Regions from separate parts of the Streptomyces sp. NBC_01433 genome, predicted to be linked through region 3. Evidence: riboswitches for the same ligand, from Rfam matches in the RefSeq annotation. Region 3 holds a riboswitch; each other region holds the start of a gene.

What was found. A riboswitch is a leader RNA that binds a small molecule or an ion and turns the genes downstream of it on or off. The one in region 3 is predicted to bind cyclic di-AMP.
Positions count from the first base shown of each region.
Region 1: it holds a riboswitch for cyclic di-AMP, as region 3 does, so the genes downstream of both, OG413_RS09185 (M23 family metallopeptidase) here and OG413_RS15365 (transglycosylase family protein) in region 3, are expected to answer to the same signal.
Region 2: it holds a riboswitch for cyclic di-AMP, as region 3 does, so the genes downstream of both, OG413_RS26320 (C40 family peptidase) here and OG413_RS15365 (transglycosylase family protein) in region 3, are expected to answer to the same signal.
Region 4: it holds a riboswitch for cyclic di-AMP, as region 3 does, so the genes downstream of both, OG413_RS00155 (M23 family metallopeptidase) here and OG413_RS15365 (transglycosylase family protein) in region 3, are expected to answer to the same signal.

Region 1 covers NZ_JAPEPM010000001.1:2,034,396-2,038,366, reverse strand. Annotated here, with positions in the region: gene OG413_RS09190 (PP2C family protein-serine/threonine phosphatase) at 1-651, shown strand, start outside; cyclic di-AMP (ydaO/yuaA leader) riboswitch at 1,013-1,165, shown strand; gene OG413_RS09185 (M23 family metallopeptidase) at 1,177-2,208, shown strand; gene OG413_RS09180 (aldo/keto reductase) at 2,479-3,432, shown strand; gene OG413_RS09175 (PrsW family intramembrane metalloprotease) at 3,461-3,971, opposite strand, start outside.
Region 2 covers NZ_JAPEPM010000001.1:5,865,507-5,869,477, forward strand. Annotated here, with positions in the region: gene OG413_RS26305 (ATP-binding protein) at 21-452, shown strand; gene OG413_RS26310 (LysR family transcriptional regulator) at 474-1,391, opposite strand; gene OG413_RS26315 (LysE family translocator) at 1,464-2,105, shown strand; gene OG413_RS26320 (C40 family peptidase) at 2,124-2,594, opposite strand; cyclic di-AMP (ydaO/yuaA leader) riboswitch at 2,598-2,784, opposite strand; gene OG413_RS26325 (hypothetical protein) at 3,262-3,570, opposite strand; gene OG413_RS26330 (ATP-dependent Clp protease proteolytic subunit) at 3,578-3,971, opposite strand, start outside.
Region 3 covers NZ_JAPEPM010000001.1:3,404,556-3,408,526, forward strand. Annotated here, with positions in the region: gene OG413_RS15360 (transglycosylase family protein) at 123-1,079, shown strand; cyclic di-AMP (ydaO/yuaA leader) riboswitch at 1,370-1,549, shown strand; gene OG413_RS15365 (transglycosylase family protein) at 1,553-2,284, shown strand; gene eno (phosphopyruvate hydratase) at 2,606-3,886, shown strand.
Region 4 covers NZ_JAPEPM010000001.1:31,358-35,328, forward strand. Annotated here, with positions in the region: gene OG413_RS00150 (GntR family transcriptional regulator) at 135-842, opposite strand; gene OG413_RS00155 (M23 family metallopeptidase) at 1,116-1,934, opposite strand; cyclic di-AMP (ydaO/yuaA leader) riboswitch at 1,947-2,113, opposite strand; gene OG413_RS00160 (pitrilysin family protein) at 2,335-3,717, opposite strand; gene OG413_RS00165 (pitrilysin family protein) at 3,744-3,971, opposite strand, start outside.

The DNA.
Region 1 (3,971 bases), 1.4 Mb from region 3:
CCGTACGGGGTACGTCTGGTGGTCGGCGACGTACGGGGCAAGGGGCTGGACGCCGTCGAGGCGGTGGCGGTGATCATCGGGGCGTTCCGGGAGGCCGCCGAGCAGGAGCGTTCGCTGGAGGGGGTCGCGCAGCGGCTGGAACGGGCGCTGGCGCGGGAGGGGACGCGGCGCGGCGGGCTGGACGCGATGGAGGGGTTCATCACGGCCGTGCTCGCCGAGATCCCGCCCGGTTCGACGACCCTGCGCATCGTCAACCGCGGGCACCCCGAGCCGATCCTGCTCCACGTGGACGGGGCGGTGGAGGTGCTGGCACCGGCCGTGCCCGCGCTGCCGCTCGGCATGAACCTGGGGGTGTGGCCGGACCGGGCCGATGAGTGGGCGCTGCCCGCCGGGGCGACGCTGCTGGTGTTCACGGACGGCCTCTCCGAGGCGCGGGACCCGTCCGGGGCCTTCTACGACCCGGCGGCGCGGTTGCGTGGCCGGATCTTCCCGGGTCCCGAGGAACTGCTCTCCGCGCTCACCGACGACGTGCGGCTGCACACCGGTGGCCGGTCCACTGACGACATGGCACTCCTCGCGGTGGCGCGGCCGGCCGAGGGACAGCCCGAACGCCGGACGACGGTGAAGATCGTGGGCCGGGGCAGCAGATGAGCCGGGGCGGCCGCATGAGCGGGGGTGGCGCGTGCGGCCGGGCGGCGCGTGAACAGGACGTCCGGGCGCACGGCACGGGAGTCGGTACGGGGGTCGGCCCGGGAGCCGCCCCGGGAGGGCGACCATGAGCGATGCCACCGTACGTAACTGAAGAACGCCGCTCCGCATAACATTTGACGCAACGTCAGAAACTGGGTAATGGTCGGACTCGATTCAACTCGCCCGATTCCAACCCTTTGTACCCGTTAAGTCCAGGCCAAAGTCATGAACGATCAGTGGGAAGAGCTTGGAATAGGGCCCATCAGTCTATTAACGTTCGATAACGCAGCGCGGTCGTCCCAGTCGTCGCAAGAGGCGGCACCGTGCGCGAGCGCCGAATCCCGCAAGGGAACCGGGGAACCACCTACATGGGGTGAATCGGACACCTGTGTCTCGTGAGAGGCAGAGGAGCCCGTAGGAGACCTTCCTGCTCCGAACCCGTCAGCTAACCCGGTAGGCGAGAAGGAAGGAAAGGAGTGCGCCCACGTGGCGTCCAACAAGCCTGCCCCCGAGGCCCCGTCACCCTTCGTCACCGACAACTTCGGTGACGCGGACAGGACCTGGGAGGAATGGAATCCCACCGAGGAGTCCATCCGGCCCGTACGCGGCAGGCACCGCGTAGCCAAGCAGCGGGGACTCGCCCGTAGCTCCACCGTCCTCGGCGTCGGTGTCATCGCGGCCGTCGGCGCGGGCGGCATGGCCACCGCGCAGAGCAAGCCGCCGGTCTCCATCTCCCTTCCCGACTCCCTCGCGGACAACCTCCCCGATGCCAAGTCCCTTCCCGGCGTCGGTGCTTTCATGTCCGACGACGCGGACAAGACACCGGTCTCGGCAGCCCCGCTCACCTCCGCGGGCATCACCAGCGCCGAGGCCGAGCAGGGCACGACCGACGCCGGTGAGGCGCTCCGCGCCCGCATCCTCCAGCAGGCCGAGCAGCAGCAGGCCAACGCCGACGCCGAGGCCAAGGCCGCGGAGGAGAAGGCGGCAGCCGAGAAGGCCGCAGCCGACGCCAAGAAGCAGCAGGACGAGGCCGAGGCCAAGATCGCCGCCGACAAGAAGAAGGCGGAAGAGGCGGCGAAGAAGAAGAAGGAGGCCGAGCGCCTCGCCAAGCTCGCCGCCAGCTACGCGCTGCCGACCTCCTCGTACAGCATCACCTCGACCTACGGCCAGTCCGGCCCGATGTGGTCCTCGGGCCACCACACCGGCCTCGACTTCGCGGCGCCGACCGGCACTCCGGTCAAGGCCGTGCACAGCGGCACGGTGAAGTCGGCCGGCTATTCCGGTTCGTACGGCTACCGCACCGTCCTCGAACTCGATGACGGCACGGAGATCTGGTACTGCCACCAGTCCACGATGAATGTCACGGCCGGCCAGAAGGTCTCCACCGGCGACACCATCGGGCGCGTCGGTGCCACCGGCAATGTGACCGGTGCTCACCTCCACCTGGAGGTCCACACCGCGGGCGGCTCGGGCATCGACCCGATGAGCTGGCTGCGCAGCAAGGGGCTCACGGTCTGAGCCCCCGCGCCCGCCCCGCGGGCGCACCCGAACCCCGGCAGCCCTGACGCACACCCCCCGACGTCAGGGCTGCCGGTCTGCTGTCCGCAGGAGAACGACGCGCGCGGCTTCCGGCGCGGAGGCTCCGGGCGCCGGGCGCACAGGCCCGCGTAGGCGGCCCGCGGCTTCCGGGACAGAGGCTCCGGCGCGCGGCTTCCGGGGCGGAGGCTCCGGTGCAGTGAATCCCGCCGACGCGGAATACCCCTCATCGGCGCTCTCGTTGAACCGACCATGACTTCTGCGACCTCTCTGCGCCCGCTCGGCTCCTCCGTCCTTCAGGTCTTCCCCCTCGCCCTCGGCGGCAACGTCTTCGGCTGGACGGCGGACGAGGCGCAGTCCTTCGCCGTCCTGGACGCGTACACCGCGGCGGGCGGCAACTTCATCGACACCGCCGACTCCTACTCCTCCTGGGTCCCGGGCAACGAGGGCGGCGAGTCCGAGACCGTCTTGGGCAAGTGGCTCGCCTCGCGCGCCAACCGGTCCGACATCGTCGTCGCCACCAAGGTCGGCGCCCACCCCTCGTACAAGGGGCTCTCCGCCGGCACCATCAAGTCCGCCGCCGAGGAGTCGCTGCGGCGGCTCGGCACGGACCACATCGACCTGTACTACACGCACTTCGACGACGAGACCGTCCCGGTCGAGGAGATCATCACGGCACTCGACCAGCTGGTGAAGGACGGCAAGGTGCGCGAGATCGCCGCCTCCAACATCAGCGCGGAGCGGCTCCAGGCGTCCCTGGACTTCTCCGAGCGCGAGGGCCTGGCCCGCTACGTCGCCCTCCAGCCGCACTACAACCTGGTCTCCCGCGATACCTATGAGGGCGCCCTCCAGGACACCGCCGCCCGCGCCGGGCTCGCCGCGGTCCCGTACTTCGCGCTGGCCTCGGGCTTCCTCACCGGCAAGTACCGTCCGGGCACCTCGGTCGACAGCGCGCGCGCCGAGAAGGCGGCCCAGCACCTGGAGTCGGAGCAGGGCCGCAAGGTGCTGGTCGCCCTGGACCGGATCGCTCAGGAGCGCGAGGCCGAGATCGCCACGGTCGCCCTGGCCTGGCTGGCCTCCCGGCCGACCGTCGTCGCGCCGATCGCCTCGGCCCGTACGGTCGAGCAGCTGCCCGCACTGGTCGCGGTCGCCGAGCTGCGCCTGACGGACCAGGAACTCGCGGAGCTCACCGAGGCATCCGCCTGATCCACGCGGCCGTGCGCCGGGAACCGGGCTACTGCGGGGGACTCAGGTAGGGGTTGTGGCCGCCGTACTGCGGATGCGGGGCCGGGCCGTACGGCTGCGTCCCGCGCTGTTGAGGCATCGGGAACGGCTGCGGCACCGGCCCGTACGGATACGGCTGCGGCTGCGGGGCCGGGCCCGGGTTCGGATACGGGTAGGGGTAAGCCTGCGTCCCCGGTACCCCGTACGCGTACGGGGGCCGCTGCGGGAACCGCCCGCCGTACGGCGGGACCGGGGGGCGGAGGTGCGCGCGCAGCCGGCCCGTGGCGTGGGCCGCGTACGTCAGGGCCGGGCCCGCGATGTCCCTGCGCTGCCAGAGGTGATGCAGCAGTTCCCGTTCCCGCGCGGCGAAGTCCGGGCCCGCCGTGTCGCGGCGGGCCCTTCGGCGCAGCACGGCCAGGGACGTCGCGAACGACTCGTACTCGGCGACGGCCCGTGCCGCCGCCCTGCCCCGGTTCCGGTCCGGGTGGCCGTGCCAGTGGCGGGCCAGATCACGGGCCATG
Region 2 (3,971 bases), 2.5 Mb from region 3:
CGGGAAGGGACGGCGTCGCCATGGCAGACCATCAGGAAGCAACCGTCACTCTGCCGAGCGATCCGGTATCGGTCTCCTCGGCCCGCAGGTACGTCGCCCGGACGCTGGCCGAGTGGGGCATGTCCGACGGCACCGAGCTCGCCGACACCATCCGGCTGATCGTCTCGGAGCTCGCCACCAACGCCGTGCAGCACACGTTCGGGCAGTCGCCCACCTTCACGGTGGACCTCCGGCTGGACCGGGAAGAAGAACTGCACCTGGGGGTGACGGACAGTCACCCCCGCTGGCCCCAACGGCTGCCTGCCGCCGTGCAGCAGGACAACGGACGCGGCATGGTGATCATCCGGGCCCTGGCCAAGGAGTTCGGAGGACGGCTCACCGTCACTCCCACCGCGGAGGGCGGCAAGACCGTCTGGATCGCCCTGCCCTGGACGCTCCCGGTCCAGGGCTGACCCCGGCCGGTCGCCGCCGTCCTAACGCGCCGCGGCACCGCGGCCGAAACCGCTGCGCATCAGTGCCATCAGGGTCGACGCCGCGGCGCTCGCCCGGTCGCCCCGGTGCGCGACGGAGATCGTCCGCCGGAAGGCCGCGGGCTCCAGCCGTCGCACCGACAGCGGGGTCGGGGACATGGCGGCGACCATCTCCGGCACCACGGCCACCCCGAGCCCCGCGCTCACCAACGCGCACACCAGGGCGTAGCCGGGCGACTCGCACACCACGGCAGGGCTGGCCCCGGCCTCCGCCAGAGCTCGCTCCACCCCGCGCCGGGGCGGATGCGTGGGTGCGCTGCTGATCAGCGGCCGGCCCGCCAGCTCCGCGACGGGCAGCCGGCCCGTGCCCTCGGACAGCATGTGGCCGACCGCGGTGATCAGGACCAGCTCCTCGACCAGCAGAGGCTCGATGGTGACGCCTGCGGGAGGCGGATCGGCGGCCGCCGGTTCGTACGTGTGGGTCAGGGCGAGATCGACCTCCCCGGCGGCCACCGCCGCGACCGTGCCGGGCGGCTCGTAGTCGGTCACCGCCAGCTCGACATCGGGGTGGGCGCGCCGGAACGCGCTCAGGACAGGCGGCAGCAGATGGATTCCGGCCGTGGTGAACGTGCCGACCCGCAGCCGCCCGCCGGAGAGCCCCGCGAGCTGGGCCAGCTCGTGCCGCGCCTGGTCAAGCTCGTCCAGGACCCGTCTGGCCCGGCCCGCCAGTAGCTCACCGGCGGACGTGAGCCGGGCGCCACGATGGTGGCGTACCAGGAGCGCCGCACCGGCCTCGCGCTCCAGCTTGGCCAGCTGCTGGGAGAGGGCGGGCGCGGTGTAGCCCAGGCGGGCCGCGGCCCGAGTGATCGATCCGGCCTCGGCGACCGCCACCAGCGCCGCGAGCCGTGTCGGGTCGTACATTAAGCGTTCCTTTTGGCAGACCCAGAAGATTGCAAGTACACGCTAAAGGCTACTTCGGGCCAGGGTGTACGCATGGACGCACAATTGCTCGCCTTCACGGGAGTCGCCGCAGGCATGGTCGCGCTGCCCGGCGCCGACTTCACCGTCGTCGTACGCAACGCGCTGGCCTCACGCCGTGCCGGGGTGGCCACCGCCCTGGGAGTCGCCGGGGGACTGCTGGTGCACACCGCGCTGGCCGTGGCGGGGCTGGCCGCGGTGCTGGTGACGATGCCCGTGCTCTTCCGCACCGTCCAGCTGCTCGGCGGGGCGTATGTGCTCTATCTCGGTCTGAGCGCCCTGTACGCGGTACGGCGACGGCCCGCGGCGACCGACGGGGTACCGGCACAGGCGCCGGGCCCCGCGCCGAAGGAGCTCGGCCGCTCACTGCGCCAGGGCTTCCTGACCAACGCGCTGAACCCCAAGGCGCCGGTGCTCTTCCTCAGCCTGCTGCCCCAGTTCGTCCCCGACGGGCAGCCGCCGTTGCCCAGGACCCTGCTGCTCGCCGCTGTCGTCGTGGTGCTGGCGCTCGTCTGGTTCCCGGCCGTGGCCCTGCTGGTGGACCGGTTGGGCCGGTGGCTGCGCCGGCCGCGTACCGCCCGTGCGATCGAGGGCGGCAGCGGCGCGGCGCTCACCGCACTGGGGCTCGCGCTGGTGACCGGACCACTGCTGCGCTGAAGCGGTTCCGGCCGGGGATCAGCGGACCCGTCCGTACCAGACGCTGTTCGACCAGATCTTCTCCAGGCGGACCAGCGACCCGGTCTTGGGGGAGTGCCAGATCTTCCCCTTACCCGCGTAGATGCCCACGTGGTACACGCTTCGGCCGGAGTGGAAGAAGACCAGATCGCCCTTCTTCCGCTTCGAGGAGGAGATGTGGCGGGTCTTGTTGTACTGCTGCTGGGCCGTGCGGGGGAGCTTCTTGCCCGCCTTCTTGAACGAGTAGAGAGTCAGCCCCGAGCAGTCGAACCGGCGGGGGCCGGATGCTCCGTACTTGTAGGGCGATCCCTTCTTCGAGGCGGCGATCTTGAGCGCCTTCGTCGAGTGAGTGGCGGCCTCGGCATCGGTCACCAGACCCGGCGCCAGCATGGTGCTGCCGACGGCGAGAGTGAGAACCGAGGCCGTACCGACCCGGGCAAGCAGAGACGGGACATGTACCTGCGCAGTCATGCGCAACCCTTCGTCAGCCGCCTGTGAAGGATGACCTGTCGGGTTCGGGCTGGCGAAGTTGCCCGGCCGCACTTGGCGGCTTCACCCCGAGGGGCGACCGGTTGCCCGGTCGACCCGTTGTGCTCGGGTCCTCCACTCCTGCCGATCCACTTCTGTCGACCAGTCATCCGGGCAGCGGCAGGACTCGGCGTCCGCCCGGACCGCCCCGCCGCGGTGGCGGGGGCTTGTCGTCCCAGGGATCTTGACTCACGAAGTGCCGGATTTCCGAGGCGAAACAGTGATTTGTGAGGCTCATCACGACTGATCCGTTCGGGTGGACGGGGCGGATTCGAGCCCTCGGCGGCGCTGCCCGACCAGTCTCGTACCAGCGACGGAAGGACATATTCCGAGTACCGTCCACGCGCTGAGCGCAAGTTGGGGTGTCCCTCGTGAGGGGGACTGGCTACGCCGAACGAGCGAGGAAAATTGATCAATTGACCGGGCGTGTCGGCGCGGCGCGGCAGGCCCCGGCTCCGACTCCCTCACGCCCCGACCTCGGCCCCGACTCCCCTCACGGACTCCTCTCACGCCCCGACCCCGACCCCGGCCTCAGCCGCGGGGAGCGGCAGGGGCCAGGGCCGGGGTCGGGGTGTGAGAGCTGGGACCGGGGTGTGAGGCAGGGGGCGGGTCAACCCGCCGGTGGCGGGGGTACCGTGACCCGGCCCGCGCGCCGTTCCCCGTCGAGCAGGCGCAGCGCCCGTGCCAGGGTGGTCGCGTGGATCTGCGCTTCGCCCCGCTCGTGCATCAGCGCCAGCGCGTCGCGCAGTGCCGCGGCCCGGGAGGCCAGTGCCTGGGCGGCGCGGAGGGCGCCGTAGGTGTCGCTGCCGCGGGCCGGGTTGATCCGTCCCAGCTGGTCGAGGACTTCCAGGTAGCGGTCGATGAACTCCCCTTCGGCGCGGGTCAGGGCGGGGAGCGGTGGGAATTCGGGTGGCAGCATCGTCGGTTCACCTCGCGGGGTGCGGCGGCCGGGGCGGGTTGCGGTTCTCCACGACGTGGTCGACCAGCCCGTACGCCTTCGCGGCCCGTGCGTCGAGGATGGTGTCGCGCTCGATGTCGGCGGTGATCTGCTCGGTGGACCGGCCCGTGTGACGGACCAGCATGGCCGCGAGCATCTCGCGTACCCGCATCAACTCGCGTGCTTCGATTTCGAGATCGGACGGCTGGCCCTGCACCGGTTCGTTCAGCATGGGCTGACGGATGACTACCCGGGCGCCGGGCAGGGCATGTCGGCGGCCCGGTGCCCCTGCCGCCAGCAGCACGGCCGCGCTGGAGTGGGCCTGGCCGAGGCAGAAGGTCTCCACGTCGCAGGCCAGGTACTGCATCGTGTCGTAGATCGCG
Region 3 (3,971 bases):
TGCATCGACTTGTGACACACGTTCGAGTCCCGCTAGGTTCACCGTTCGACGCATCAGTCGGGCGTCAGGTGACTCGTCAACCACTCAGTACCCACTCGTCAGTCGCACGGAAGGCAAACCCCATGGGCTCCGCGAACGGCAGGCACCGTCGCCCTCGTCAGGCACCCGCCATCGTCGTCGCCGCGGGCGTGACGGGATCGGCCATCGCGATTCCGCTGCTCGGCGCGACCGGCGCACACGCCGCCGACGCCTCGACCTGGGACCGGGTCGCGGAGTGCGAGAGCGGCGGCATGTGGAGTGCCGACCTCGGCAACAGCTTCTACGGTGGGCTCCAGTTCTCGCAGGACACCTGGTCGGCCTACGGCGGCACGGCGTTCGCGCCCCGGGCCGACCTCGCCAGCCGTTCGCAGCAGATCTCCGTCGCGGAGAAGGTCCTGGACGACCAGGGCCCGAAGGCGTGGCCCAGCTGTGCGGTGATCGCCGGACTCGCGGTGGACGGTGCCCTGCCGGGCGTCGACCCGGGCGGCACGCCGTCCGCCGATCCGTCGGACACGGCGACCTCGCCGGGCGAAGCGGACGCGGGCGACGCGCCCGGCGAGGCCGCCGACCCCTCGACCACCCCTGCCACCCCGGACGGGACCCCTTCTCCGACGACGCCCGAGGACTCCGCGAAGCCCGAGGGTTCCGCGAAGCCCGAGGACTCATCGGCGCCGGAGGGCTCCGCCGCGCCTGACGCCTCGAAGGACACGGACCGCAGCGGCGGAAAGCACCGGGGCACGCCCGCTCCCGAGAAGAGCCGGGCGGCGGACGGTGACGACGGGCGCGAGTCCGGCCGGCACGCGTCCCGGGGCGACGGCGAGGCGCGCGACGGCGCGACGGAGCGGGCCGGCGGCGACTACACCGTCCGGCCGGGCGACAGTCTCTGGGCGATTGCTGACGCACAGAAACTCTCCGGCGGATGGACCGCGCTGTACGAGGCCAACAAGGACACACTCGGCTCGGACCCGGACCTGATCCTGCCCGGACAGAACCTGGATCTGGACCTCGGCGAGCGCTCCGAGGGCGCTGCGGCCAACTGATCCAATACGGGAAAGCGCCCCGAAAACTGGGGTAGTTCAGGGGCCTATGTCCACTTATGCATAAGTGAGACATGGGTCTCTTTGCTTCAACTGGCGTGTTCCGTCCGCCGGATCCGCCCGCATCCCCCCCGACCTGCGGAAACGTCCCTTCGGTGAGGGCAAGTAAGGGCTGATTGACCGGTATGTCCATCTTTGAATGTAGGGGTTGCCTGTGTTTACGGTCGGAACCGCTCGCACCGCGGGCCCCGTCGATCGTCACGCCGAATCCTGCCGTCGGTCGAAGGGAACAGACGCGTAAAGCGCCGTAGGCAGGAGCGGGGGACCCAGGTAAGCGCCGGGCCCGTTCGTCTCGTCCCGTACGAGAGGATCAGGACCGGCTTGGGGTGAAGTCGCGTGCTAGGACATGCGACCGGGCAACTCACTTGGCCCGAACCCGACAGCTCACCTCGTAGGCGTCGGTGAGGAGACGTTCCATGCTGCTTCACAGCAAGGGCAAGCACCGCCGCCCGTCCAAGGCCGTCCGTGTCGCCACGCTCGCCGGTGTCGCCGGTGCCGCCGTCGCCGTCCCGCTGATGGGTGCGACCGGCGCCTCTGCCGCCTCCGTCGAAACGTGGGACGCCGTCGCCCAGTGCGAGTCCGGTGGCAACTGGTCCATCAACACCGGCAACAGCTACTACGGCGGTCTGCAGTTCTCGCAGTCCAGCTGGGCCGCCGCCGGCGGTACGCAGTACGCCCCCCGTGCCGACCTGGCCTCCAAGTCCCAGCAGATCGCCACCGCCGAGAAGCTTCTCGACATGCAGGGTCCCGGCGCCTGGGCCTGTGCCGGTGCCGGCAACCTGAGCAACGACGGTGTGGACCCGGGCGTCGACACCGGCTCCGGCCAGACCGCGGCCAAGCAGGAGCAGGCTCAGCCGCAGCAGCAGGCCCAGCCGAAGCAGCAGGAGCGCAAGGCCGAGCAGCCCACCTCGCGCAGCGAGCAGCGCACCGCCCCGAAGGCCGAGACCCCGAAGACCGTCACGACCCCGACCGGCCAGAAGGTCGCCAAGGGTGATGGCGAGTACAAGGTGAAGTCCGGCGACACCCTGAGCAAGATCGCTCAGGAGGAGGGCGTCAAGGGCGGCTGGCACAAGGTGTTCAAGCTCAACGGCGACATCGTCAGGGACGCCGACCTGATCTTCCCGGGTCAGCAGCTCCACCTGAAGTAGTCCGGCACACGGCTTCTCCTCCCCCTGAGGGGGATGTCCGGCGGCATCTCCCTCGGTCCAGGTTCCCCGGCCCGGCGCGCTCTCCCCCGTGCGCGCCGGGCCGGGGTTCTTGTGCGGCGACCCGCGCCGCAATCGTTCAACCCTTGTAGTTACCGGTCAGTAAATTTCTGGACCTTCGTCCTGTATTGCACGGCCTTGGGTCCTTTTTCGTCCCAGGAGACGGGCGGTCGGCCGCCCGATCGGGCCGGGCCGGTTAGGCTCGTGTCGCAAGGCCGCAGTGACCCTGCACAACCAGTGTCATATCCCAGAAGGAGATGCCTCGTGCCGTCCATCGACGTCGTCGTAGCCAGGGAAATCCTCGACTCCCGGGGAAACCCCACGGTCGAGGTCGAGGTTGGCCTCGACGACGGCAGCACGGGACGTGCTGCTGTTCCGTCCGGCGCCTCCACCGGTGCGTTCGAGGCCATTGAGCTTCGCGACGGAGACCCCAACCGCTACCAGGGCAAGGGCGTCGAGAAGGCGGTCCTCGCCGTCATCGAGCAGATCGGCCCGGAGCTCGTCGGTTACGACGCCACCGAGCAGCGCCTCATCGACCAGGCGATGTTCGACCTGGACGCCACCGAGAACAAGGCGTCGCTCGGCGCCAACGCCATCCTCGGCGTCTCGCTGGCCGTCGCCCACGCCGCGTCCGAGGCGTCCGACCTGCCGCTCTTCCGCTACCTCGGCGGCCCGAACGCGCACCTGCTGCCCGTTCCGATGATGAACATCCTGAACGGCGGCTCGCACGCCGACTCCAACGTGGACATCCAGGAGTTCATGATCGCCCCGATCGGCGCGGAGTCCTTCTCCGAGGCCCTGCGCTGGGGCGCGGAGATCTACCACACGCTGAAGAAGGTCCTGAAGACCAAGGGCCTGTCCACCGGACTCGGCGACGAGGGCGGCTTCGCCCCGAACCTGGAGTCCAACCGCGCCGCCCTGGACCTCATCGTCGAGGCCATCAAGGAGGCCGGTTACGTCCCCGGCCGCGACATCGGGCTCGCGCTCGACGTCGCCGCGTCGGAGTTCTACAAGGACGGCAAGTACGAGTTCGAGGGCAAGTCCCGCTCGGCCGCCGAGATGACCGAGTACTACGAGGAGCTCGTCTCCGCGTACCCGCTGGTCTCCATCGAGGACCCGCTGTACGAGGACGACTGGGCCGGCTGGAAGGTCATCACCGACAAGCTCGGCGCCAAGGTGCAGATCGTCGGCGACGACCTCTTCGTCACCAACCCGGAGCGCCTGGCCCGCGGCATCGAGGAGGGCTCCGCGAACGCCCTGCTCGTCAAGGTCAACCAGATCGGTTCGCTGACCGAGACCCTGGACGCCGTCGAGCTGGCCCAGCGCAACGGCTTCAAGTGCATGATGTCGCACCGTTCCGGTGAGACCGAGGACGTCACCATCGCCGACCTCGCCGTCGCCGTGAACTGCGGTCAGATCAAGACCGGCGCCCCGGCCCGCTCGGACCGCGTCGCCAAGTACAACCAGCTGCTGCGCATCGAGGAGATCCTCGACGACGCCGCGGTGTACGCGGGCCGCTCGGCCTTCCCGCGCTTCAAGGGCTGACACCCCGGCACCCGGGGGCCGGTCACCGGCCCTTCGGGGGTTCGAGGCACCAGCCTCCGTCCGTCCCCGCACTCGGTCCCGTACC
Region 4 (3,971 bases), 3.4 Mb from region 3:
GGGCGCCGCGGCTCTTTCGTCTTCACCGCCACCCGCACCGTCGAATCCGGCAGCAAGAATTTCGGGCAGCGGAAATTTCGGGCAGCGGAGATAAAGCCCTTCGGAATTACTCCCCTTTGTATACGGCGCAATTGTTAATGCCGGGCACTTGCGATGTTTACGCCGTGTTGCGAAGTGCTCACCCGGCCGCGGCCCGCCATGCGGCCGCCCGCGCGGTCCGTGCGGCGCAGCCGGTGCGCGGCGACGGCCCGCTCCGCGTGCTGGACGGCGAGCGCCCTGGCCCGTTCCGCGTCGCCGCGTGCCACGGCGTCCACGATGGCTCCGTGCTCGGCCCAGGAGTCGACGGGCCGGGCGGGCTGCTCGACGGCGTACATCCAGGCGGTCTTGCGCCGGAGCTGGGTGAGGAGCGCGATGAGGCCGGGGCTGCCGGATGCCTGCGCGAGGGTCTCGTGGAACCAGCCGCCCAGTGAGCGCAGATCCTCGCCCTCGCCCCGGCGGGCCCGCTCCTGACCCAGCCTGACCAGGCCGCGCAGCACCTTGAGGTGGGCGTCGCTGCGTCGCTGGGCGGCACGTGCGGCACCGAGCGGCTCCAGGAGCATCCGGACCTCCAGAAGGTCTGCGGCCTCCTGCTCGGTGGGCTCGGCAACACAGGCGCCGGCGTGCCGGCGGGTGACGACGAACCCCTCGGACTCCAGGGTGCGCAGCGCCTCGCGGACCGGGACCCGGGAGACCCCGTAGCGACGCGCGAGCACCTCCTCGGTGAGGCGGCTGCCACGCTCGAAGACACCGGAGACGATGTCCTCACGGATTGCCGTGCATACCGAATGCGCGGGAATGCGCATATCCGAACCTCCGCCTTAATCCCCGCGAAACGCGGCCGATCGACGCCTGTTCTGCGACTCTAAGGCAGTCGGCCGGAATTTCCGATGGCAGGCCGGAATTCAGGGATATCTTTTGGCCATGGAGTGGTTCGGCGGCGGGTTCGGCCGTGGCTTCGATCAGGGTTCGGTCGAGGGACCGACGACGGCTCGGCGGGCGGATCGCCGAAGGCCCCGGCGGGAAGCCGGGGCCTTCGGGTCAGGGGTACCCATGGGACACCCCCTGAGAAGCGTGGGTCAGACGTTGAGGCCGTGTGCGCGCAGGTAGGCGACCGGGTCCATGTCGGAGCCGTACTCGGCGGTGGTCCGCGCCTCGAAGTGCAGGTGCGGTCCGGTGGAGTTGCCGGTGGAGCCGGAGAGGCCGATCCGCTGGCCGGAGGTGACGCTCTGGCCGACGGAGACGCCGATCGAGGAGAGGTGGCCGTACTGGGTGTACGTGCCGTCCGTCATCCGGAGCACGATGTTGTTGCCGTACGCGCCACCCCAGCCGGCCTCGACGACCGTGCCGGCGCCGACCGCGACGACGGAGGTGCCGGAGGCCGCGTGGAAGTCCACGCCGGAGTGGCTGCCGGACGACCAGAGCGAACCGCTGGACTTGTAGCCGGTGGAGACGTACGAACCGGCGACCGGAAGGTGGAAGGACGTCAGCCGGGTGCGCTCGGCGGCGCGGGCGGCGCGCGCCTTGTCCTCGCGTGCCTCCTTGGCGCGGGCCTCGGCCTTGCGCTCGGCCTCCGCCTTCGCCTTGGCCTTGGCGGCGGCCTTCACCTTGGCTTCCGCCTCCGCCTCGGCCTTCGCCCGCGCGGCCACTTCGGCCTGGTGCTCCTGGACCTTCGCCTGGGCGTCGATCCGGTCGGCGAGGGTCGCGTCGATGGCGATGATCTGGGTGAGGCCGGTGTCGCTGACGGTGGGGGCCTCGGAGTCCGCGGCGAGGGCCGGGGTGGCCATACCGCCGATGACGCCGGTGGTGGCCAGAGCCGCGACGCCGACGACCTGGGCACGCTTGCGCGTCAGGCGGTTCGGGGCACGGTGCTTCCCGGTGACACGGGTGAACGCCATGGAGGGCTGATCCTTTCCTTCCTTCTCGCCTACCGGGTTAGCTGACGGGTTCGGAGCAGGAAGGTCTCCTACGGACACCGGGGTCCCGTACGGGACCCGGCATCCGATTCACCCCAGGGACTTCTTGGGTCCCCGGCTCCCCAGGCTCGCGCCCGACGGGGACTCGGCGATGGCTGCCCGGCGCCGCGGACGCGGCATACGGGTGACGGACAGCGGAGCCGACGCTAAGCCGGGCCACTTTCCCTCACCAAACGGGCAGCCGGTTTTGTCGCACATCCCACAGGACAGACAGGCAACCTCCCCCAAAATGCGGACGAATGAGAAAAAAGGGAAGACCCCGGCGATATGGATCACGCCGGGGTCCCTCTTGTGCCGTTTCGCGGCAGCGGAAACAGACCGATCAGCCGCTGACGACCGACACCTCACCGATGCCGAGTGCCCGCACGGGCTCCTCGATCTGTGCCGCGTCCCCCACGAGGACCGTCACCAGCCGGTCCACCGGGAACGCGTTGACCACGGCGGCCGTCGCCTCCACCGTGCCCGTCTCGGCGAGGCGGGCGTACAGGTGGGCCTGGTAGTCGTCCGGGAGGTGCTGCTCGACCTGGTCGGCCAGCGTGCCGGCGACCGAGGCGGCGGTCTCGAACTTCAGCGGGGCCACCCCCACCAGGTTCTGCACGGCCGTCTCGCGCTCGGCATCCGTCAGTCCGTCGGCGGCCAGGGTCTTCAGGACCGTCCAGAGGTCACCCAGCGCCGGGCCGGTGGACTCGGTGTCCACCGAGCCGCTGATCGCCAGCATCGCGGCGCCCTCGGCCCCGGAGGACGAGTCGGGAGCCGTCGAGCGCAGGACCTGTCCGAAGGCCCGGACCCCGTAGGTGTAGCCCTTCTCCTCGCGCAGCACCCGGTCCAGCCGGGAGGTGAGGGTGCCGCCCAGGCAGTAGGTGCCCAGCACCTGGGCGGGCCAGACGCTGTCGTGCCGGTCGGCGCCGATCCGGCCGATGAGCAGCTGCGTCTGCACCGCACCGGGGCGGTCCACGATGACCACACGGCCGGTGTCGTCGGCGGTGATCGGCGGCACCGGCCGGGGCTGGGCGGTGTTCCCGGACCAGTCGCCGAGGGTGTCGGCGAGCAGGGCGTCCACATCGATCCCGGTGAGGTCGCCGACGATCACGGCCGTCGCGGTGGACGGGCGGATGTGCGCGTCGTAGAAGGCGCGCACGGCCGCGGCGTCGATCCGCCGCACCGTCTCCTCGGTGCCCAGACGCGGGCGCGACATCCGCGCCGTCGCCGGGAAGAGCTCCTTCGAGAGCTGCTTGGCGGCGCGCCGGGCGGGGTTGGCCTGCTCGTGCGGGATCTCGTCCAGCCGGTTGCCGACGAGACGCTCGATCTCGCTCTCGGCGAAGGCCGGGGCCCGCAGCGCTTCGGCGACCAGGCCGAGCGCCTTGGCCAGCCGGGAGGCCGGAACCTCCAGGGAGACCCGGACGCCGGGGTGGTCGGCGTGCGCGTCGAGGGTGGCGCCACAGCGCTCCAGCTCGGCGGCGAACTCCTCGGCACTGTGCTTGTCCGTGCCCTCGGAGAGCGCCCGCGACATGATCGTGGCCACCCCGTCCAGGCCCTCGGGCTCGGCGTCCAGCGGGGCGTCCAGGAAGATCTCCACGGCGACGACCTGCTGGCCGGGCCGGTGGCATCGCAGCACGGTCAGCCCGTTGGGCAGGGCGCCGCGCTCGGGGGCGGGAAACGCCCAGGGCCGCGCCACGCCGGGGGTGGGCTGCGGGTGGTACTCCATGGCTACTCCAGTCACGGCGGCGTCGCTCACTTGTCCGCTCCCTCGGGCGCGTCGGTGCCCTCGGCGGCCTCGGCGGCCTCCGGGGCGTCGGCCGCGGCCTCGTCCGCCGGCTCGACCGGCTCATAGACCAGGACCGCCCGGTTGTCGGGGCGCAGGGCCGCTTCGGCGGCGACCCGGACCTCCTCCGCGGTGACGTCCAGCACGCGCTGCACGGCGGTCAGGGCGAGCTGCGGGTCGCCGAACAGCACGGCGTA